4 regions of the Pararhizobium sp. PWRC1-1 genome follow, and region 1 is predicted to be linked to each of the others. Evidence: predicted binding sites of a transcription regulator. Region 1 holds the regulator's gene; each other region holds the start of a gene.
The links. The regulator LexA, encoded in region 1, represses DNA repair genes until DNA is damaged. The targets are predictions, from matches to a motif close to TGTTCNNNNTGTGTTCNG.
Positions count from the first base shown of each region.

Region 2: ACP7E0_RS26710 (ImuA family protein) is a predicted target of LexA. The motif match lies at 1,394-1,411, and genes of this name have one in related genera.
Region 3: ACP7E0_RS11810 (energy-coupling factor ABC transporter ATP-binding protein) is a predicted target of LexA. The motif match lies at 1,749-1,766, and genes of this name have one in related genera.
Region 4: ACP7E0_RS14570 (helicase-related protein) is a predicted target of LexA. The motif match lies at 1,836-1,853, and genes of this name have one in related genera.

Region 1 covers NZ_JAFCXE010000007.1:11-3,122, forward strand. Annotated here, with positions in the region: gene ACP7E0_RS12665 (hypothetical protein) at 249-719, opposite strand; gene lexA (transcriptional repressor LexA) at 794-1,510, opposite strand; gene ACP7E0_RS12675 (hypothetical protein) at 1,852-2,088, shown strand; gene ACP7E0_RS12680 (hypothetical protein) at 2,207-2,485, opposite strand; tRNA gene ACP7E0_RS12685 (tRNA-Asn) at 2,706-2,780, shown strand; gene ACP7E0_RS12690 (SDR family oxidoreductase) at 2,856-3,112, opposite strand, start outside.
Region 2 covers NZ_JAFCXE010000022.1:10,194-13,305, reverse strand. Annotated here, with positions in the region: gene ACP7E0_RS26715 (Y-family DNA polymerase) at 1-658, opposite strand, end outside; gene ACP7E0_RS26710 (ImuA family protein) at 579-1,334, opposite strand; gene ACP7E0_RS26705 (ATP-dependent helicase) at 1,539-3,112, shown strand, end outside.
Region 3 covers NZ_JAFCXE010000006.1:90,002-93,113, forward strand. Annotated here, with positions in the region: gene ACP7E0_RS11800 (C1 family peptidase) at 1-296, opposite strand, end outside; gene ACP7E0_RS11805 (winged helix-turn-helix domain-containing protein) at 538-1,731, opposite strand; gene ACP7E0_RS11810 (energy-coupling factor ABC transporter ATP-binding protein) at 1,844-2,524, shown strand; gene ACP7E0_RS11815 (energy-coupling factor transporter transmembrane component T family protein) at 2,518-3,112, shown strand, end outside.
Region 4 covers NZ_JAFCXE010000008.1:133,545-136,656, forward strand. Annotated here, with positions in the region: gene ACP7E0_RS14570 (helicase-related protein) at 1-1,647, opposite strand, end outside; gene ACP7E0_RS14575 (beta-ketoacyl-ACP reductase) at 2,567-3,112, opposite strand, start outside.

The DNA of each region.
Region 1 (3,112 bases):
CTCAGTGCCAGGGGACATGCCGAGTGTCGCATTTCTAAAGGGCTAAGATGCCGCCCAAAGTGACACATTAACTTTGCTAGGATCCGGACATTTCAATCCTGCCGCCACAAAAAATCGTCTGTAGGGTGGGTTCAAGGATGACGACAGAGACAGTATTGGCCATGATTTCAGGATAATGGAATGGCCGCCCCCCCCCGCGTTTGAAGTTGCGGGACAGCCAGTCGCATCACGATTGTCAATGGAGGTTTCTACGCTGCTGCGAAATCAGCGCGAGTATCCATGTAGACAGACGGATTTGGCTCGCTTTTCATCATCGTCTTTCGCCAAGCCTCTTGCTCGGCATTTATCAGGGCCAACTCCCAAATGCAGGCAATCACGGGTCTCTTTACTGTGTCCATGGGCTCGGTGGCAGAATACAGCTTTCGATAGATATGCTGACAAAGCACCGAACCCTGTATCCACCAGTGAGCCGAAATGGAAACACCAAGTTCGCCAGGATGAATGATCACAAAGCCCATGCCATTGTCATCGCCCTCGTCCGCTACACGCGGTAGAACATCCCGTCGCACAAATGACTGTGCGAGGATTAGCATGGCTTGGTCTATCGTCCGGTTGTCTGCGACAAGACCATAGATTTTAAGTTTGAGACCGGCCATGTCCCATATACCTAAATTTGAAACTCCGCGTGGATGATAGATTTCAATTGTTTTTGAGTTCAAAGTCGCACTCCGCTCGACCTATTGGTGCTAATCGATGATCAATTTGGGGTGCATCTGAAGGGTCGCCTTTCCAGCTAGTGATAGCGGCGGATCAGGCCGACGAGTTTACCCTGGATCTTGACGCGGTCCGGTCCGAAAATTCGGGTCTCGTAGGCCGGGTTGGCGGCTTCAAGTGCGATGGAGGCGCCCTTGCGGCGGAAGCGCTTCAACGTCGCTTCCTCGTCATCCACCAGAGCGACGATGATTTCACCAGGGCTGGCGGTATTCGTATTGCGGATGATGACGGTATCGCCATCCAGAATTCCTGCCTCGATCATCGAATCGCCACGGACCTCTAGTGCGTAGTGTTCGCCGGATCCAACCATTTCGAACGGAACGGAAATATCATGTGTGTTGTTCTGGATTGCCGAGATCGGAACACCTGCCGCGATTCGTCCCATGACCGGTATGGAAACGCTGTCACCATTGGCAGCCGCCGGTTTGACGGCAACGGGCGGGGCCGGTGCCTGAACGCCAAGACTGCCCTGGATGACGCTGGGAGAAAAGCCGCGCTTGGGCTGGAGGCTCATCGAGTAGGCCTCCGGCAACTTGATCACTTCGAGCGCCCTTGCCCGGTTGGGCAAGCGCCGGATGAAGCCCCGTTCCTCAAGCGCTGTAATCAGCCGGTGAATGCCGGATTTCGACGCAAGATCCAGCGCATCCTTCATTTCATCGAACGATGGCGGCACCCCCGATTCCTTCATTCTTTCGTGAATGAACAGAAGCAGTTCCTGTTGCTTGCGGGTCAGCATGAACGATCACTCCAGAGTCGAGAAACAAATCAAGAACGAACACTATCTGTTCCATATGTGTTCCGCAAGTCCCTAAAATTCATTGAGTGTTTTCAAAGACAAATAGCGATTCCGATCGCCGGATCGAGGCTAACATGTTTTCGCCTTTCACCGACTTGCGTTCGCTCACCCATCAGCTTCCCGCATTTCGGAACCTTTGCGTGCCTGCAGCCGTTCATTTGACGCAAATGAATGACTGTTTCAGGAGGCAATGATGGCACGATATGTCGATGAGCGTGGCGATGTCGTTTCCACGGAGGAACAAACCGAACCGTCGTCATGAGTGGCGTGAAGGCACGTCAGTGCCTTTTGGGCCGGCCGGTTTTGATGGTTCTGATGTGCGCCTTTTGCTGGCTTTGATTGCCTGGGCTGGGGCTGAAATGTTTGGCGAAAGCTTGGACAATGATGCCACGACCCGCGCCCAGGAGAATGCGCCCGCAGCCGATGCGGCGGAGCCATCCAACCAAGGAACGGTCGATAATACACGGAACGGCAATCCGTCTCAAATGGCACCGGCCGACAAGGATACCACGCCGTAGACGGGGTCAGGCGGCTAAGACATGCGGACAAACCTACGTCTTTCCGACGGCTGTGTTTTAGACCCCGGAGCCCGTCGCGTGATTCGAACGTCAGGAGATATGACGCGATGGCTCTATTCTAGTTGGATGTCTGCCATTTTCGCGCCCACCAGACCGATAGCTTGCGCCGCCGGCGCCGGACGAAGGCGAGATCATGCGACAGGACCAGCAATCCCAGCGGTACCATCCAGAATCCGAGAACAGGCAGGAAGCCCAGAATGCCGCCGAAGATCAACACGCAGCCGATGGTAATACGCAAAAGACGCGATTGCGGCAGCCGCATCCGCCATGAACCGATAATCAGTTCATGTGTTGCGGCGTCGATGCCGAATTTTTTCGTTTTTTGCGGTTCAGCCATACATTCCACCTATCGAGCCTAAAGCGCGTCCCTGTAATGCTGCAATCCCGCAATGCCAAGGGTTTGGCTTGCGCGGCAGTCAGAATGCGCTGCCTCCCACAGATGGGAAGTTCTCCACAGTCTGACAAGATTGTGCGTTTTTTTTGAAAAACCGCTTGGCAAATCGGAAAAGCATTTGTATTAGCAGCCTCACTTCTGCAGCACACACCGCCGCAGGTGATCCCTGGTAGCTCAGCGGTAGAGCATTCGACTGTTAATCGACAGGTCGCCGGTTCGAATCCGGCCCGGGGAGCCAGTTTTCAAAGGCCTTGCTGAAAAGCAAGGCCTTTTTGGTTTCAGAAGCTATCGCCTCTCGCCTGTTCTTATTTCCCTACCGATAACCGGTGGCGTCCGCCGGTTTCCCCGCGCCCTGTACCTCGGTTATGTAGCGCCAGCAGTCAGGCCGCGATCCGTCGAGATCGGTGAAGCCGTAGATCTTGGCGAGATCACCGCTTGAGGTAGACTGGCCGTTGAAGCGGCCCCGATCCGGATCTGCAGCAAGCGCCGCAACGGCACGGCCGGTAAAACGCGGTGCTTCGGAGATCACGAAATGCGGCTGGACTGCTTTAGCCTCCATCCAGTTTTCTT
Region 2 (3,112 bases), on a different contig from region 1:
GGCCGACCTCCCGCCCAAAACGCAAAGCCAAAGGCGCCCGTGGCGTTGCCGAAAGTTCGCCGACGGTGCGAAACCCAAGCACGCCCAGACCGCTGACAATGTCGGGCGGCAGGCGGAGGCTTGAAATTGGCAGGTTGACGACGGCCTTGCCCGTTTCTCCAACCGGGACGATGATCACCTCGCGCCGGGTCGTGCGGGCTATGGCATGGGCGCCACCCCAGGTGTCTGAAATTGCACCCCGCGCCTGAAGGCCGTGGCCCCTTAAAATGTTGATGAGGCCGGTGAGCATCGGCATCTCGCCGCCGCGCAGATGGTCCGCACCCTCGGTATCCATGACGATGCCGTTGGGAATATCCATGGCCACCACCGGGGTATATTGGCGCAACATCCACAGCGCCAGGCGCTCAATCGCCAAGGCATCACCTTGTCGATCGGCATCGACAAGATGCAGGCCGGATATCATCGCCTGGGCTTTCGCGGCAGGCATACCGATCCGAACGCCGGCCTTGAAGGCTGCGGCGTCGACCGCGGCCACGGTGCGTTTCGATCCACTGCGGGAAACGACCACGACCGGTGTTTCAACCAAAATTCCGGGATCCGCGCGCCTGATCCTGTCCGTTGATAGCGTGGGGAGAAAGACTGATACGACCCGTGGCATCGCAGGCACCTATTTCAAATTCGGCGGCTTCTCCCGCCCTTGCTCTGATCAGTTCCGCCAACCATCTCGCTCGGCCGATGCCCGGCACGGGAAGCGGCTCGGAGGGAAGGACGCTGATGCGCCACCGTGTCGTGGCAGCCGTGGGGTGACCGAAGTCTGCTGCCTCCGTCGGGCGGCGCCATCGTCGAAGCGCAATTCCGATCGTTCCCGACGTTTCCGCCGCAAGCTGGAGCCGCCGCGAGGCGGTCATCGGCAGTCGCACCAGCTCGGCGACGACGGCGCCAAGCCCGCCGAAGCGCAGTCCCTCCTCGAAATTGGTGAGCACATCCTCTTCCCGGTCGGCCTCGACATAGATCACCCGGTCATGATGGAGCCCCGCCTGGGCGAGCGCAGGTGCAAACAGATCGGGCCGAGTCAGGCACCAGAGCACGTCCCCCTTGGTTCGCGCGACGATGCCGGCGACAAAGAGAGCGGCGGCCGCGCCATGCACCGCATCGGCCCCACCACCGGCCACCTCGTGCAAGGCGCCAAAAGCAAGCCCGCCGCCTGGAAGCCTGGTATCGATATCGGCAAGACCGAATGACAGAACCTCGCCTTTGCGCACAGTTGCACCTTCGAGCCCCTGGATGCGCTCGCGAAGATCGGCAACGGTCGGATTGACGGCGGAGTTATGCATAGGCTGCGGATATCTTTCTGATGCTGTTCAGGGCTTTTCAGCGGCCATCGCGGCTGATATGTTCATTATTTGTTCTTATCCTCCAAATGAGTCAATGCTGATTCTGGCGGTAGGCAGGGCGCGGATGGCGGAACGCGACGCACAAGCGACGGGCATCCGAACCAAAACAGCCAGAACAGACAGGCACTTATCGGGGATCACAGCATGACGGTTGCCTATCTGGAAAAACTTAACGAGCAACAGCGGCAGGCTGTGGAACACGGCGTTGGACTGGCAGACGGACAGACGGCGGGACCGCTGCTGATCATCGCCGGCGCCGGATCCGGCAAGACCAATACCTTGGCGCACCGGGTCGCGCATCTGATCGTCAACGGCGCCGATCCGCGCCGGATCCTACTGATGACATTTTCGAGACGGGCCGCGTCAGAAATGTCGCGCCGCGTCGAGCGGATCTGCAAACAGGTGCTCGGCGCCAATTCCGGGATTTTGACCGATGCGCTGGCCTGGGCCGGAACGTTTCACGGGATCGGGGCGCGATTGCTGCGGATCTATGCCGGGCAGATCGGACTGAACGTGGATTTCACCATCCACGATCGCGAAGACAGTGCCGACCTGATGAACCTTGCCCGTCACGAGCTCGGATTCTCAAAGACCGAAAACCGCTTTCCGACCAAGGGCACCTGCCTGTCGATCTATTCGCGTGCGGTCAATTCGCAGACGCCGCTGAACGAAATCCTGCGCCAGCACTATCCATGGGTGGGCGGCTGGGAAGAACAGCTGAAGCAGCTGTTTGCCGCTTACGTCGAAGCCAAGCAGGCCCAGAATGTGCTCGATTACGATGATTTGCTGCTCTATTGGGCCCAGATGGTCAGCGATCCCGATCTTGCCGACGATATCGGCAATCGCTTCGATCATGTGATGGTCGATGAATACCAGGATACCAACAAGCTTCAGGCTTCGGTGCTGATGGCACTCAAACCCGGCGGCCGTGGGTTGACTGTGGTTGGCGACGACGCACAGTCGATCTATTCGTTCCGGGCAGCGACGGTTCGCAACATCCTCGATTTCCCATCATCCTTCAGCCCGGCTGCCGATATCATCACGCTCGATCGCAATTACCGCTCGACACAACCGATCCTGGCTGCCGCGAATGGTGTCATAGATCTGGCCCGCGAGCGCTTCACCAAAAACCTGTGGACCGACCGGCAATCGCTTGAGCAACCGAAACTCGTCACCGTCAAGGACGAAACCGAGCAGGCGAACTTCATCGTCAACCAGGTACTCGTCAATCGCGAGACCGGTATGACGCTGAAGAACCAGGCCGTGTTGTTTCGCACGTCCAGTCATAGTGGTCCGCTGGAGGTTGAGCTCACCCGCCGTAACATTCCCTTCGTCAAGTTCGGCGGCCTGAAATTTCTCGATAGTGCCCATGTAAAAGACATGCTGGCGGTGCTGCGGTTCGCGCAAAACCCGCGTGACCGCGTCGCCGGCTTCCGGCTTTTGCAGATGCTGCCGGGGATCGGTCCAAAGACGGCCGGCAATATTCTCGAGACGATTGCGGCCGACCCCGAGCCTCTGTTGGCCCTTGCCGAAATCCCGCCGCCGCCCAAGACCGGCGACGACTGGACATCCTTCGTCCAGTTGCTCGCAGGCCTGCGCAAGACCGAAGATGGCTGGCCTTCGGATATCGGGCAGGCTCGCCTATGGTATGAGCCGCATCTCGACCGCATCCACGAGGATTCCGACACCCGCAAGGCCGATCTCTTGCAGCTTGAGCA
Region 3 (3,112 bases), on a different contig from region 1:
AGATCCAGTGCACACAGGCCATGCTTGAACCAGCCCTTCATTGCACCGCGGGCGCTTGATCCATCATAGTCTTCGCCCGGCCACTCATCGTAGCGCTTGGCCATGGCATAGAGCATCCAGGCGCTGACTTCGTCGGCGGTCGGATTCTGGCCGCGGATCCGCAACAGATAATTCGCGACCGTCGCCAGTCCGAAGCCGGTACAAGCGCCCTCTTTGCCTTGATTGAGGACCGGTATCTCGAGCGCGCGGTAACCGGCAAGATCGGACACCGCAGGAACCCGGATAAGGGTCGGCACGAATGTCGCATCCCGAAAATCCACGGTGTCGGGGAGCGCATCGAATGTTCTTTTAGGGGGATTGCGCGGCTTGCTCGGCTTCTTGACAATGGCTCTCTCCTGCCAGCTCAAATCGACGGGTCGCGTTCTTCTACCTCAACTCTTCAACCGCCACCCAAGAACTACACGTATATAGCGTATTTACAGATGTTGCAATCCGCACGTTTTTGATATGCCGATCGGGGATCACCAGTTGATGAACCTAGCTGCTGCCCCACCCCTCCAGAAACACCACCCGCTCGACACCGGCAAACTTCGCCACACGGGTCAACTCCGCCTCTAGCCGCTCCATCCGGCCGGTGGATGAGCGCACGCCCTTTTCCCACCAGAGCCGCTTGACGTTCAGCGAGCCGGTCTTGCGCTCCGCCTTCATGTCGATGCGGCCGACGATGCGGTCGCCTTCGAGCAGCGGGAAGACATAGTAGCCGTATTCACGTTTTGGCTCGGGGACGAAAACTTCGATACGATAATAGAAACCGAACAGGCGTTCGGTGCGATTGCGGTTGCGGATCAGCGGATCGAAGGGGCTGAGCACGCGGATACGGGCGGGCGGCTCAGCGAGGTCGCCGAGATTGTCGGGGAAACCGGTGAAGGCATAGGAAAGACGTGGTTTTTCGCCGTCGGCGGGCACGATCATCACCTCGGTCAGTTCGTCGCGATGTTCCGTAACCCAGGCCTTGGCTTCTTCCGGCGAAATCAGGTCGAAGAACGCGGCGATCTCGCCATGGGTGGCAAAACCGAGCCGTTCGAGCGCCGCGCGGCAGGCCCAGTCGAGGAAGACGTCGTGGCTGACCTCGGGCTCGTAATGATGGCCGGGGATGACCCGTTCAGCGAGATCGTAGATCTTCTGGAAGTTCTGGCGGCCGGCGATGGCAAGCTTGCCGGTATGCCAGTAATATTCGAGCGCCGTCTTGTTGGGATGCCAGTTCCACCAGCCGCCCGATTTATGATCGGCAACCTTGAGGTCGCGCGACATGACAGCGCCGCCGTCGGCGATGCGCTGAAAAGTCTCTTCGAAGGTACTGTCGAACCCTTCGCCATGCCATTTCAGCCAACGCTCCATAAGGATCGGCTCACGCCGGGCAAAGCGGTGTTTCCAATAGCGGAAAAACTCCGAAGGCAGGATCGAGGCGTCGTGCGTCCAGTGTTCGAACAGCGCTCCGTCCTTTTCCAGAAGCTCGGTCAGGTGCTCGCGCTTGTAGGTCTGGTTGCGCGAAAACAGGATCTGGTGATGGGCGCGCTCGACGGTCGAGATGCTGTCCACCTGGACGAAGCCGATCTCATGAATGAGATCGAGCAGGCCCTGCTTGCCGAGCGCCCGGTTGGGGGCTGCGGCCAGGCCCTGCTTGTTGAGGAAGATGCGCCGGGCATCGCGGTTGGAAACGAGAATCGCCATCTGACAATCTAGGCAAATGTTCACACTTTGTTCAAGTCGAAACCGGCGCCTATTTCCATCCATAAGGAAATCGTCCTATAGAGCCTCGACATTCGAACGCGGGGGACGCGGATTGGACATACGCTTTTCCGGCGCATCAGTGAGATATGGCGAGCGCACGGTTCTTCAGCCGCTAACGCTATCGCTGACCGAGCGGCGCATCGGCATTATCGGGCTGAACGGATCTGGCAAGACCACGTTCGCGCGGCTGATCAACGGGCTGGTCAAGCCGACCGTGGGCCAGGTGACGGTGAATGGTCTCGATACCGTGCAGGACGCCAGTGCGACGCTGGCTGAGGCCGGTTTCATTTTCCAGAACCCGCAGCACCAGATCATCATGCCGATCGTGCACGAAGATATCGCCTTCGGCTTGAAGAACCGTGGGCTGAAGGCGGACGAGATCGAGCGCCGCACAGCCGCCGTGCTCGAACGCTTCGGCATCACCCATTTGGCCAGACGGCGAGTGCACGAGCTTTCGGGCGGCGAGACGCAGCTGGTCGCCATTGCCAGCGTGTTGGTCACCGGCCCCGGCATTCTCATTCTCGACGAGCCGACCAATCAGCTGGACCTGAAAAACCGGCGTCTGGTGGAAAATACCATTGCCGGGCTTGCCGAGCACACCATCGTCATCAGCCACGACCTGCCGCTGATCGAAAAGTTCGACCGGGTATTGCTGTTTCATGACGGCAGGCTTGTTGCCGATGGCCCGGCGCCTGAGAGCATTCGCGTCTATCATGAGGTGGCCGGATGCTGAACGGGCTGAATATCGAGGGCACGACGCCGCTGCACCGGATGTCGGTGCGGATGAAGCTCGCCATCCTGCTGATCTGCGGGCTGGCGCTGTATGCCGTTTCGTCCCTTTATATTCTGATCCCGGCCTTCGTCATTGCCGCCCTGATCTATTTTACCACGGGCCTTTCCTTTCGCGAGGGCGTGTCCCGGCTGAAGCCCATCCTGTTCACAATCCTGATCCTTCTGATCGCCACCGCCTATCTGACCTCGATGCGCGAGGCGGCCGAGAGCTTTTTCCGGCTGATGGCGATCGTGCTGTTTGCAGGTGCTGTGACCGCGACGACGGCGACCGGTGCCTTTATCGACGAGATCACCCGGCTGCTGCAGCCGCTCGACCGGCTCGGTCTGTTGCGGGCCGCCGATGTCGGGCTCGCCTTCGGGCTGGTGCTGCGGTTCGTGCCGGATATCTTCAACCACTACCAGTCGATCCGCGAGGCGCACCGGGCGCGCGGGCTGAAAGTCCGGCCGTTGACGATCCTTGCGCCGTTGATCATCCTGACGCTGAAAGACGCCGACACGATCGCCATGGCCATCGACGCGCGCGGTTTCA
Region 4 (3,112 bases), on a different contig from region 1:
GGCATTGCCCGCCGCATGCAGCCGTGCTGCCCGCGCCTCGAATTCGAGAGCCAACGCTTTTTGCGCGGCCCCTTGCGCTGCACGCGCATCAAGACCATCGGCCACTGTCGCCAGCGTGAAACGGAACCCGGCCAATTGTCCCACATGATGACCTTCAACGAAGACATCGCCATTTACACTGATTTCAGCTTCCAACATCGCATTCTCTCTCAGGCGCTTCATGAGCACAGATGTCCTGCGATCAACAAAGCGTTTCGTCAACCTTTCATGTAACGCGTCAGACAATCGATCTTCGATTTCCCGCGTCTTTTCTTGCCAGTGTGTCGGATCGGCAAGCCATCCCGGACGGTTGGACACATAGGTCCATGTCCTTATTTGTGCAATTCTCGCGGACAATGTATCGATTTCACCGTCCGTATGGTCCGCGCGGCGAACCTGTTCGGCCATGAAATCTTCATTCACTGTGCCACGCCGAACGAGATCGGCATAGATCGTCGAAATCAGATCGGCATGTTGCGCCGGCGTTATACGCCGGTAGTCGGGAAGCGCACAGGCCTCCCAAAGTTTTTCTACACGCTCCGGTGTGGTTGCGACACTGGTAACCTCCGGATAGCGCGAAAGATAGTCCAAAGCCTGCTGATCGACCGCCGGCAAGGCCCGTGTGAGCCCGTGGACAGCGGGTGCAGCGTCCAGGCTCTTCTTCAGAGCCTGTATGGAAGCGTAGTTGAGCGACTTGGAGCGCCATTGAAGGACACGAACCGGATCGAACTGATGCGATTCGATCCGGTGGACCAGTTCATTGTCGAACGGCTCGACCCGCGAGGTGACGCCAAAGGTACCGTCACGCAGGTGACGTCCGGCGCGTCCGGCAATCTGCGCCAGCTCGCCGGGATTGAGATTGCGGAACTGGTAGCCGTCATATTTCCGGTCCTGCGCAAAGGCGACATGATCGACATCAAGGTTAAGCCCCATGCCGATCGCATCGGTCGCAACCAGATATTCGACATCGCCGGCCTGATAGAGCGCCACCTGGGCGTTGCGCGTCCGTGGCGACAAGGCGCCGAGCACGACTGCAGCACCGCCGCGCTGACGGCGGATCAGCTCGGCGATCGCATAGACCTCTTCGGCCGAAAACGCGACGATCGCCGTGCGTTGCGGCAGGCGGGTGATCTTCTTGGAGCCCGCGTAGAGAAGCTGCGACAGGCGGGGACGTTCAACGACGGTGATGCCGGGGAGCAGATGTTCGAGGATAGGCCGCATGGTCGCGGCACCCAGCAGCAGCGTCTCGACGCGGCCGCGCAGATGCATCAGCCGGTCGGTGAAGATATGACCACGCTCCAGATCGCCGGCCAGCTGCACTTCATCGATCGCGACGAAGGCGGCCTTGGTCTCGCGCGGCATGGCTTCGACGGTACAGACCGAGAAACGCGCCATATGCGGGGTGATCTTTTCCTCACCGGTGATCAGAGCGACATTGTGGGCACCGACCTTTTCGACGACACGCGTATAGACTTCTCGCGCCAAAAGGCGCAGCGGCAGGCCGATGACGCCGCTTTCGTGCGCAATCATGCGCTCGATCGCGTAATGCGTCTTGCCGGTATTGGTGGGGCCGAGCACCGCGATCACGCCGCGGCCGCTCAAGATCATCGGTTGGTCAGGCACTATATGGATCCTGCGCACTTTCAGTCTGTGAAGGCCATTCACGGCGTTTCAAAGCCGTTTCAACCGGCGGACAACACATGCCCACGCCAAAGCGCAAACGCAAGGGGCGCGGGGTCATGAAACGTGCAAATGGCGCGCCCGGCCTATAACTTCCACCCTCGATCGCCGGAATCCGGAACAGCGGTGGAACGAATCAGCGACGAATCGCACACTTGCTCAGATTCAGGGTTTGTTCACCGCTAAATGTTGACTTCTTAGCCGGGATTCACACCAGATGCTGAATCGATATTTTCCATGCCAATTCCTCCGAAAAATGAACATTGCCCGCCAGACGAAAAGTACGGCGAGTCTGAGATTCAGAATCCAAATAGCTGAATTTTCGGGAAAAATTGACCGACCCCTAGAGAAAACAAAACACCCCTAAATATTAGTAGCTTTTAAAATGAACCCCAGAACAAAACAAATACGAAGGGTGATCTGGCCTCTTTCGCCGCCTCTTTCGCACAAGATATGGTACGAAAAGAGACGGACGCATCGAGGCAAGATGACATCCCTTTCGCCAGATTCCGATCAGGCTTAAAATCAGGTGATCACCCTCTGCGCAATCTCGCTTTCCGAAAAATCACAGTGGCGAAGACAGGCGGCGCGAACAGCGGTTTTAAGCAATGTCACGGACCAGCATTAACACTTCAGCCAAAGCAGGAACGAATCGGAGACGAATCACGGACACAACCTGTTTCCCGGTTTGTTCACTGCGATATATTGTATAAAATCAAATTGTTAACCATAGAGAATGGCGGATAACTTCGGTTTTGCCATCCTCTCGATCGGGGCGCATTAACCTTTTCCGGCAACGCAAAACGGCGCCCGTGAGGGCGCCGTCAGCAAAAAGGGGTCGTCCTAATCAGACGAAGAACTGGCCACCATTGGCAGAAATTGTCGAACCGGTGATGAAACCGGCATCATCGGATGCCAGGAACACGACGATCCGGGCAATTTCATCGGGTTCACCAAGGCGGCCGACGGGGATTTGCGGGATGATGCGTTCGTTCAGCACCTTCTCCGGGATCGCCCGGACCATCTCCGTGCCGATATAGCCGGGGCAGACTGCATTGACCGTGATGCCCTTGGCAGCGCCTTCCTGGGCGAGTGCCTTGGTAAAGCCGAGGTCGCCCGCCTTTGCGGCCGAATAGTTCGCCTGGCCCATCTGGCCCTTTTGACCATTGATCGAGGAAATGTTGATCACGCGTCCGAAATTGCGGTCGCGCATCCCCGTCCAGACCGGATGTGTCATATTGAACAGTCCGGTAAGGTTGGTATCGACCACCTCGCCCCACTGCTCGGGCGTCATCTTGTGAAACATTGCATCGCGGGTGATGCCGGCATTGTTGACCAGAATTTCGATCGGGCCGAGTTCGTCAACGACACGTGCGATGCCTTTGGTGCATTC